Regions from separate parts of the Rhizobium sp. CCGE531 genome, predicted to be linked through region 2. Evidence: riboswitches for the same ligand, from Rfam matches in the RefSeq annotation. Region 2 holds a riboswitch; each other region holds the start of a gene.
The links. Region 2 has a riboswitch for thiamine pyrophosphate ahead of thiM (hydroxyethylthiazole kinase). Riboswitches for the same ligand answer to the same signal wherever they lie in the genome.
Positions count from the first base shown of each region.

Region 1 (3,274 bases), 320 kb from region 2:
AGCCGCCGAGGCTGATGTTGGCGAACAGCAGCTTCGTGGAGGTGGAGTTGCCGTCGCTCCAGTCCCAACGGATGACCGTGTTGGTCTTCAGCGGGCCGTATTCGGTGTCGGTCGCGGTGTCGACGCTCAGCTCTGCACGGGTATGCCACAGCGTACCGTTCTTGCTGTTCGGGTTGTAGGCATCGTACCACTCGCCTTCGGTACGGACACGGCCGCCGATCTTGAGGCAGGTTTCAGTGCCCGGAATGAAGAAGTAACCAGCACCGTAAGCGTCGCAGATGCGGACGTATTCCAACGGCTCCGGCTCAGCAGCAACGATAGCGTCGGCTGCATGGGCACCGGAAACTGCTGCCAGCGCAGCAGCGGAGCCGAGAAGAAGGCTCTTGATATTCATATTAAACTCCTGGTTGTAATATGCATTTCTAATTTACCGCGAGCGCTGAGCTGGAAACCACCTTGAAGATCGGTTCGGTCGAAAACGCGACCGTGTAGCCCGGCAAGTACGCACGTAATGTTGGCTTGAGTCCCCTCGAACCTCCATGATTGACCCCGCGGCAAAGGTCTTGAAATGCCCCTACCGATCCGGCCGATCGCTCGACCGCAAGACAATTTCTGTCCTGCTTCAGACTTACAAACAGCCCGTATGTTTGTCAATTATGTGAAGGGGAGACCGACTCCAGTCTGGCGTTAGTCTTGACCGCTGTTGCTTAATTCAACTGACGAAGCCAAGGCAGGTCCTTCGCCCGGCGATCGCAGGCAAGATCGGCGTCGGCACCCGACTGGAGATGACGGCCAAATCCACCGCCGGCAAGAGGCCTAGCCACCGTATGGGCCTCGGAAGGCCTGCGAGCTCGCCTGCGAATTCCGGCAAGGCTCAGAAACAAAACTCAACAAATCGCTACACACAGAAATGATGAATCTTCCTAGATTCCGGCGACTCGCGCCATTGGAAGGGAAAAATCGCGCATGAATGAGAATCGGCTGATCTTCATAGCGGCACCCTGCTTCGGCGGCCTCGTCACCAAGGATTATATGCAGTCCATCTTTGCCCTGATGCAGACGGGCGCACAGGCCGGCGTGCAACTGACGCTCGCCCTTCTCGGCAATGACGCGCTGATTACCCGCAGCCGCAACACGCTCGTATCGTCCTTCCTGAACGATACGACGGCGACCCACATGCTCTTCGTCGACGCCGACATCAGCTTCGAGCCAGATCAGGTGATGCGATTGCTGGATGCGGACAAGGACGTGGTCGCCGCCATGTATCCGATCAAGGATTATGACTGGGACACCGCTGCCCGTGTAGACTCGCGCGATGGGGTGTCACTTGCGGCGGCGGCACTCCACTATGCCGGAACACCGTTGGTCGGCCAGAGCGCCGAGCGCGAGGGCGATTTCGTCAGCGCCATCTATGCGGGCACAGGCATGCTTTTGATCAAGCGCGCCGTCATCGAAAGGATGATCGCCGCCCATCCCGAACTGCGCTACAACGCCATCCACGCCTATCCGAGCACCAAGCGCTCGCCAGGCACCCAATATGCCCTGTTCGAATGCATGGTCGAGGAAGGGACGGGCATTTATCTCAGCGAGGACTTCGCCTTCTGCCACCGCTGGCGCGCGCTCGGTGCAAGATCTGGCTCGATACCGCCAGCAAGCTCTCCCACACCGGTCCTCACCGCTTCAACGGCAACACTGCCCCTCGTTATTGAGGTGGCGCCACGCCGGCAACTCGTTAAAACACGTTTAAATTGTAGAATCTCTGAGGCGGCGAACGCTGCCTTCCGGAAAAATGCGATTATCGTCCGGGTTTGACAGGAGCCAAACGGAGAGCATAGCCTTCCAGCATTCACCAGGGGGGTCCCGGCAAGGGCTGAGATACTGCTAGCGTGCGCAGTGACCCGTTGACCTGATCCAGTTCATACTGGCGTAGGGACGGTGCAAGCGCTCGAAGGCTTTCGGATTCCTGGGTGGATTCCATGCCGGCGTCTTTCCATCATTCCGGCTGATTGACTGGGTCTCCAACCGCAACTTGGAGCCTCAAACCATGACCATTGCCGCAAAGAACCTCACCCCGACCGTCACGACAGGCCCGCTGCCGGCGTCGCGGAAGATCTACATTCCGGGAGATATTCACACAGACATCCGCGTGCCGATGCGCGAGATCAGCGTCCATCCGACATCGGGCGAGCCGCCCGTCGTCGTCTATGATTCCTCCGGCCCCTATACCATCGAGGGTGCCGATATCCGCATCGAACAGGGCCTGTCGCAGCTCCGTCGCGACTGGGCGCTCGCCCGCGGCGATGTCGAGGCCTATGAGGGCCGCCATGTGCGCCCCGAAGACAATGGTTTTGTCACTGGCGAGCGGCTGACGCCGGAATTTCCGGCCAAGCGCCAGCCGCTGCGGGCAAAGGACGGCAAGGCCGTCACGCAGCTTGCCTATGCACGGGCCGGCATCATCACGTCGGAAATGGAATTCATCGCCATACGTGAGAATCTCGGCCGCACGGCGAAAGCCGAAGCCTTGATTCGCGACGGCGAGAGCTTCGGCGCCCATATCCCGGATCATGTGACGCCCGAATTCGTCCGCCAGGAAGTGGCGGCCGGCCGCGCGATCATCCCGGCCAATATCAATCATCCGGAAAGCGAACCGATGATTATCGGCCGGAACTTCCTGGTGAAAATCAACGCCAATATCGGCAATTCCGCCGTCACCTCCTCCATGGCGGAAGAGGTCGAAAAGATGGTCTGGGCCGCCCGCTGGGGCGCCGATACCGTCATGGATCTTTCGACCGGCCGCAATATCCACAACATCCGCGAATGGATCATCCGCAACTCTCCGCTGCCGATCGGCACCGTCCCGCTCTATCAGGCGCTGGAGAAGGTCGAGGGCATTGCCGAGAACCTCACCTGGGAGGTCTATCGCGACACCCTGATCGAACAGGCGGAGCAGGGCGTCGACTATTTCACCATCCATGCCGGGGTGCGGCTGCATTACATCCCGCTCACCGTCAATCGCGTCACCGGCATCGTCTCGCGCGGCGGCTCGATCATGGCCAAGTGGTGTCTCCATCATCACCGCGAGAGCTTCCTTTACGAGCATTTCGAGGAGATCTGCGACATCTGCCGGGCCTATGATGTCTCCTTCTCTCTCGGCGACGGCCTACGCCCCGGCTCGATCGCCGATGCCAACGACGCCGCGCAGTTTGCCGAACTCGAGACGCTCGGCGAACTGACGAAGATTGCTTGGGCCAAGGATTGCCAGGTGATGATCGAA
Region 1 is NZ_CP032685.1:403,670-406,943, reverse strand. Features, by position in the region: partial or broken gene CCGE531_RS35305 (porin) at 1-394, opposite strand, end outside; gene CCGE531_RS21395 (hypothetical protein) at 967-1,812, shown strand; TPP riboswitch at 1,842-1,951, shown strand; gene thiC (phosphomethylpyrimidine synthase ThiC) at 2,045-3,274, shown strand, end outside.
Region 1: linked by a shared signal. The riboswitch ahead of thiC (phosphomethylpyrimidine synthase ThiC) and the one ahead of thiM (hydroxyethylthiazole kinase) in region 2 are both predicted to bind thiamine pyrophosphate.

Region 2 (3,274 bases):
TGCTCCGCCTTGAGGCCGCCGATTGCGACTGATGGAACCGGGCAGAGCCTGACGATACGCGTGAGACCATCGAAGCCGATCGGTTGCTTGTGGTCGGGCTTGGTGGGCGTGGCAAAGACCGGGCCGACGCCGGCATAGTCGACGATGCCGGCATCCATGGCGGAAGCAAGGGTTTCCGTTTCCACCGAGAGGCCGAGGATCATGTCCGGCCCGATGAGGCGGCGCGCTTCGGCGGCGTTCATATCCTCCTGCCCGATGTGCAGACCATCCGCGCCGATGGTAATGGCCGCTTCGATATTGTCGTTGACGATCAGCCGGGCATTGGTTCCCTGCAGGATCTGTTTGAGGGCGCGGCCTGTCTCGATCATGACTGCGGTCGGAGCATGCTTGTCGCGCAGCTGTACGATCGTGGCGCCGCCGGCAATGGCGGCACGGGTCGTTTCGATCATGCCGAGGTCGGCACACAGCACGAGATCGAGGACAAGGTAGAGCGAGAGATCGAAGTCCTTCATGCTACCGATATCCTTGCGTCGCGATCCAGCACTTCCGGGGTAAGTGCAGCGAGTGCATCGAGGAAACGCCAGGAGAAGGAGCCTGGACCATCTGCCGCCGCTCCAGCCTGTGCACCGGCGACGGCGAAGACGGCGAGCGCCGCCACGGTCGCGTCGAATGGTTCATCCGGCCTTGCCGCCGCAAAGGCGCCGACAAGGCAGGTCAGCGGGCAGCCGAGTGCGGTTACTTGCGGCATGAATGGCGAACCGCCGGCGATGCGCTTCGCCTTCTGCCCGTCCGTCACGAAATCCGCGACACCGGTGACGGCGACGACACAGCCGTGCTTTTCAGCCAGTTGCCGGGCGGACTCTTCCGCCTGCTCGACGGCGTCGCGGCTATCGACGCCCTGGCCACGGCTCATAACGCCGGCAAGCGCGATGATCTCGGATGCATTGCCGCGAATGATCGTCGGTCGCAGCTCCAGCAATTGCGCGACCGCCTTGCGACGAAATCCAGTTGCATAATGGGCGACGGGATCGAGCACCCAGGGCTTGGCCGCTCCGTTTGCCGACTGCGCCGCCTTCAGCATGCCCGCAAGCCATCCGGCCGAGAGCGTGCCGATAGTGATCGTCAGCGCACCGGAGATGGCGGCAAACTCGCCCGCTTCCTCTTCGGCATGCACCATCGCCGGCGATGCCCCGGCGGCGAGCATCACATTGGCCGCGATGTTCATGGCGACGAAATTGGTGATGCATTGCACCAGAGGCGGGTTCGCCCGTATGGTGCCGAGCAGACTGCCTGCGGTAAGTTGGTCTTGCATATCGCCCCTTTCGGGCGGGCGAGACGCAAAGGGACGACGTGCTGAGCTTAGCGAGGTCCCGAGCGACTCCCTCCGCCAGCATGATCTGGTTCAGGTTCGAAGGGTCCTTCTCAGCCCGCCGGAAAGCGGACGCCCCTGTCTCTCATCTCCCTTCTTTTCGCAGACAAAGACGCCGGTGTCATCAGCAAATCACAAAGGCCTCAGCGGCGAATGGGAATTGGAACCGCCTGATTTCCGGGCGACCAATGCAGTAAATGCATGGGTGCAGTGATCTCTTAGCTCTGCAAAAGGCTGGGGGTTTCGATTATATATTTCTCATCGAAGCGAAGGGAGCGCCAAACACGGCAGCTCAGCTTCGAAAGCCCAAGGAAAGGGGATCATCATGAACGTAGCACGCTCTTTCAATAACTGGCGCAAGTATCGTCAGACGGTCGCCGAACTGGGCCGTATGTCCACGCGCGAACTGCATGATCTGGGTATCGATCGCGGCGAAATCCGCAACGTTGCCCGCGCAGCCATCGCTCGCTAGCGGTCCGTAACGGCTCCTTATAAAGCTGAATTATGCCAGCGCCTGTTCTTCCCGAGCAGGCGCTTTCGTTTTGTCTGGAAGTATCGTTCCACACTTTGATCTCAGCCGTGAGCGGACCAACTCAGCCCGCCGCTTTTCGCATAGCGCATAACTGCCCTGCAAAGAAATGCCTATCAGGTGAGCAAAAATTGGCTATTATCCTTCTTATCGAAGCGATGCATCTCCTCCCGCATCCCTTCGTTTTTGCAGACGTCCTTCTCCTCCTCCCAGGGACGACTGCGGGAACAGCGGCATTCCTCCTCCCGTCCGCTGTTCGGTTCTTGTAAAAAGCCTGCCGCACCTCCTCCCGCGGCAGGCTTTTTCGTTTCAGGCACTATTCAACCGATTTCCGCCTCATTTCGCCGGCCTGCAGCGCCCGTCGGATGCGGTCACTGCCGTTTGCGCCATCTCCGGTCCCGGCCTGTTCGAAAACCGAAGACCTTCTCTCGCAAAAATGAACGGCCGTCACTATGTGCGACGCCTGTAGCGCGCTACATCGAAGACCAACCCCCAACGTGATTCCCCGAAACAGGAGGATGCCCATGACCGGTTCTGCCGAATACACGCCGCCGAAAGTCTGGACCTGGAATAAGGCCAATGGCGGCCAGTTCGCCAATATCAACCGTCCGATCGCCGGGTCGACCCACGAAAAGGAACTGCCTGTGGGGCGCCATCCCCTGCAGCTCTATTCGCTCGGAACGCCGAACGGCGTGAAGGTCACCATCATGCTCGAAGAGCTGCTGGCGCTCGGCCAAAGCGGCGCGGAATATGATGCGTGGTTGATCAAGATCGGCGACGGCGACCAGTTCGGCAGCGGTTTCGTCGACGTCAATCCGAATTCGAAGATCCCGGCCTTGCTGGATCGCAGCGGCCCGAAACCGGTCCGCGTCTTCGAATCGTCATCGATCCTGATGTATCTCGCCGAAAAGTTCGGTGCCTTCCTGCCGACCGAGCAGCCGGCTCGCGCCGAATGCCTGTCCTGGCTGTTCTGGCAGATGGGCAGCGCCCCCTATCTCGGCGGCGGTTTCGGCCATTTCTTTGCCTATGCGCCGACGAAAATCGAATATGCGATTGATCGTTTCGCCATGGAAGTAAAGCGCCAGCTCGACGTGCTCGACCGTCGCCTGGCTGAAAGCGAATATATCGCCGGCAGCGACTACACGATCGCGGATATTGCCATCTGGCCGTGGTATGGCGGCCTCGCCAAGGGCTGGCAGTACGGCGCGGCCGAGTTCCTGCAGGTGCAGGACTACAAGAATGTTCAGCGCTGGGCCGAGCAGGTCTATGCGCGTCCCGCCGTCAAGCGCGGCCGCATGGTCAACCGCATGTCGGGCGATCCGTCCGAGCAGCTGCGTGAGCGCCACGACGCCAGCGACTTCGAGACCAAGACGCAG
Region 2 is NZ_CP032685.1:727,274-730,547, reverse strand. Features, by position in the region: gene thiE (thiamine phosphate synthase) at 1-512, opposite strand, end outside; gene thiM (hydroxyethylthiazole kinase) at 509-1,312, opposite strand; TPP riboswitch at 1,363-1,459, opposite strand; gene CCGE531_RS22840 (DUF1127 domain-containing protein) at 1,695-1,841, shown strand; gene yghU (glutathione-dependent disulfide-bond oxidoreductase) at 2,423-3,274, shown strand, end outside.

Region 3 (3,274 bases), on a different replicon from region 2:
CCGCCGGAACGCGCTCCAGCCCGGCCAGCATCAGCCGGCAGGCGAGCGGCATGTTGAAGAAGACATGCGCGAGCAAAATGCCGGCAAGGCCATAGATGCTGACGGGCTGCGACAGGCCGAGCGCTGCAAGCGCCTGATTGAACAATCCCTGCCGGCCCCATATGCCGAGCAGGCCGAGCGCGCCGATCAGCACGGGCAAGCCCATCGGCACGGCCATCAGCCGGAGCAGCCATAGCCGGCCGGGAAAGCGCGGCTGGCGCGCCAGGGCGCGGGCGACCGGTATGGCGAGCACTACGGAGAGCAGCGTCGAAAGCACCGCCTGCAGCAGCGTGAAGCGCAGGACGCCCAGCAGATAGGGGTCGCTCAGCGTGGTGTCGCCGCCGGATTCGATGCCGGCGGCCAAGAGGACGAGGACGGCGACCCCGACGAAGAGCACAATGCCGGCGAGGCTGAGCGCCCCGCCGGAAATGGCGCGTCTTCGTTCGGGTGCCGCGAGCATGGTCAGGGCGTCAATTGCCGCTGGTGGCTGCCAGCCATTCGTCGATCCAGGCCTTGCGGTTCTTGTCGACGTCGGCGGGGCTCATCAGGAAAGTCTTCGACGGCACGACGAGCTTGCTGAAGGCATCCGGCAGCGGCTCCGAGGTAGCAGAGACCGGCATCATCCAATTGCTTGTCGGGATGATGTCCTGGAAGCCTGAGGAGATCATGAACTTCAGGAAGTCGCGGGCGAGCTCCTTGTTCGGCGAGGACTTGATGAGGCCGGCGACTTCGATCTGGATGTAATGTCCCTCGGAGAAGGCGGCGGCCTGGTAGCGGTCGGTCTTGTCCTCGATCATGTGATAGGCCGGCGACGTCGTGTAGGAGAGCACCATCGGCGCTTCGCCCTTGGTAAAGAGGTCGTAGGCTTCCGACCAGCCGGGGGTGACGGTCAGGATACGGCCCTTGAGCTTCGCCCAGGCATCGGCTGATTTGTCGCCATAGATCGACTTGACCCAGAGCAGCAGGCCGAGGCCAGGCGTCGAGGTGCGCGGATCCTCGATGACGATCTTCTGCGAGGGATCGCCCTCGATCAGATCCTTCATGCTCTTCGGCGGGTTCTTGACCGTCTGGCTGTCGTAGATCACGGCGAAATGGCCGTAGTCGTAGGGCACGAAGACGTCATCCTTGAAATCGCCGGGGAGCTTGAGGGCCGAGGTGTCGACGCCGCTTTTATCGAAGAGGCCGGTATCCTTGGCTTCGTCGACGAGATTGGTGTCGAGGCCGAGAACGATATCGGCCTTGGTGCCCGCACCTTCCAGCTTCAGGCGGGACAGAAGGGCGACGCCATCGGTGACGCTGACATAATTGACCGTGCAGCCGCAGGTCTTTTCGAAGGCGGCCTTGACCTTGGCGCCCGGACCCCAATCGGCGGTGAAGCTCTCATAGGTGTAGATGGTCAGGGTCTTGTCGGCCGCCTCGGCGGTCTGGGCAGCAAAAAACGTTGCGCCGGCGGCAAGGGCCAGTCCGGCGAAGTATGACAATAGCGATCGGTTTTGCACGACAGCGCCTCCTCCTAGAGCCGGATGATTTTAGGTCTATCGACCTAAAATCTGAATCCGCTCTAAAATCAAATAATTAGAGCATGATGTCGCCCGAAAACCGTTTACACTTTTCGGCACCATGCTCTGGGTTTCGTCTTGAAGGGGAAAGGGCGCTATGATTTCGTCACGCGTCTAATCCCTCCGCCGGTGTTAGCCGGATCAGGTTCCGCGGGTTGGCCGGTGAAGCCTCTCAGCCAGATGTCCGGAAGGACATGAGGCACCCCGTTAGAGCGTCGGCAGATTTAGCCCTGTGACGAAGGGATGACAAGGGAAATGATTCCCTTGTCGATTGCAGGCCGGATGACCTTACTCGGCGGCCTGAGCGGCGGCGGTGCTTTCGAATTTCTTCACAGCACCGGGTAGCTGCACGTTCTTCAGCGTCAGCGCGGTCAGAAGGCCGATGAGGCAGATGCCCGCAGCCGTCATGAACAGCGGGCTGAAGGCGCTTGCATAGGCATTGGCGACGGCCTCGCGGGTCGCCTCGGGCAATGCGGCCATCATCTTCGGCGTCAGCTGCTCGATGTCGGATACGCCCGCGATGGAGACGCCGACATTGCCGAGCTTGGCGGCGATAATGGCGCCATAGATGGAGATGGCGATCGAGGCGCCGCCCATGCGCGAGAGCGTGACGGCGCCGGTCGCCGCGCCGACGTCACGGGCTGCTGCCGCGTTCTGCACGCCGATGACGGGAACCTGCTGCGCAAGGCCGATGCCGATGCCATGCAGCAGCATCAGTCCGCCGATGAAGACGATGGGCGTGCCCGCATGGACGAAGGCGAGCGAGCCAAATGCGATGGCGCTGCAGGCAGCACTCGCGATGGCAAAGGGCTTGTAGCGCCCTCTGGCCGCAATCAGCCTGCCTGCTGACAACGAGCCGCAGACGATGCCGCCGGTCAGGAGAATGAACAGCAGGCCGGCCATCGAGGGCGAAAGGCCCGTCGTCGTCTGCAGGAAGAGCGCGAAATAATTGACCATGCCGATGGCAACGGCGCCGCTGGTGATCGAGATGATCAGCAGGAGGCCGAATGTCGGGTTGCGGAACAGCGACATCGGCACGATCGGCTCGGGCGCGCGGCGCTCGATGAAAACCCAGGCGATGGCGCAGATCACGCCCAAGGCAATGATGCCGAGGCATTGCGGCGACAACAGCGATCCGAAGAGTTCGCTGCCGTCGGCGGCAAGCACGATGCTCGTCGTCGTCAGCGCAAGGAGGATTGCGCCGGCATAATCGATCTTCGGGCGGCGGGCCGGCTTGCGGTAGGGGAGCATGGTGGCAAGGCCGGCCAGCACGATAAAGCCGATCGGCACATTGACGAGGAAGATGGAGCGCCAGCCGAAGAGATCGCTCATCGTGCCGCCGAGAACGGGGCCGATGGCGCCGGAGGCCATCAGCACGAGGCTGGAATAGCTCTGGTAGCGGGCGCGCTCGCGCGGCTCGAACAGGTCGGCGTTGACGGCGAAGATCGACACGAGGATGCCGCCGCCGCCGAGGCCCTGAAGGACGCGGGCGGCGATCAGCGTGTTCATCGAAACGGCAAGGCCGCAGACGGCGGAGCCGATCGTGAAGATCGCGATCGCCGTCATCATCACATATTTGCGGCCGAAGAGATCGCCGAGCTTGCCGTAAACGGGCATGACGGCGGAGAGGGAGAGAAGATAGGCCGATCCGATCCAGCCGAAGCGTTCCAAATGCC
Region 3 is NZ_CP032684.1:3,872,277-3,875,550, reverse strand. Features, by position in the region: gene thiP (thiamine/thiamine pyrophosphate ABC transporter permease ThiP) at 1-499, opposite strand, end outside; gene thiB (thiamine ABC transporter substrate binding subunit) at 510-1,502, opposite strand; TPP riboswitch at 1,700-1,815, opposite strand; gene CCGE531_RS18825 (MFS transporter) at 1,887-3,274, opposite strand, start outside.
Region 3: linked by a shared signal. The riboswitch ahead of thiB (thiamine ABC transporter substrate binding subunit) and the one ahead of thiM (hydroxyethylthiazole kinase) in region 2 are both predicted to bind thiamine pyrophosphate.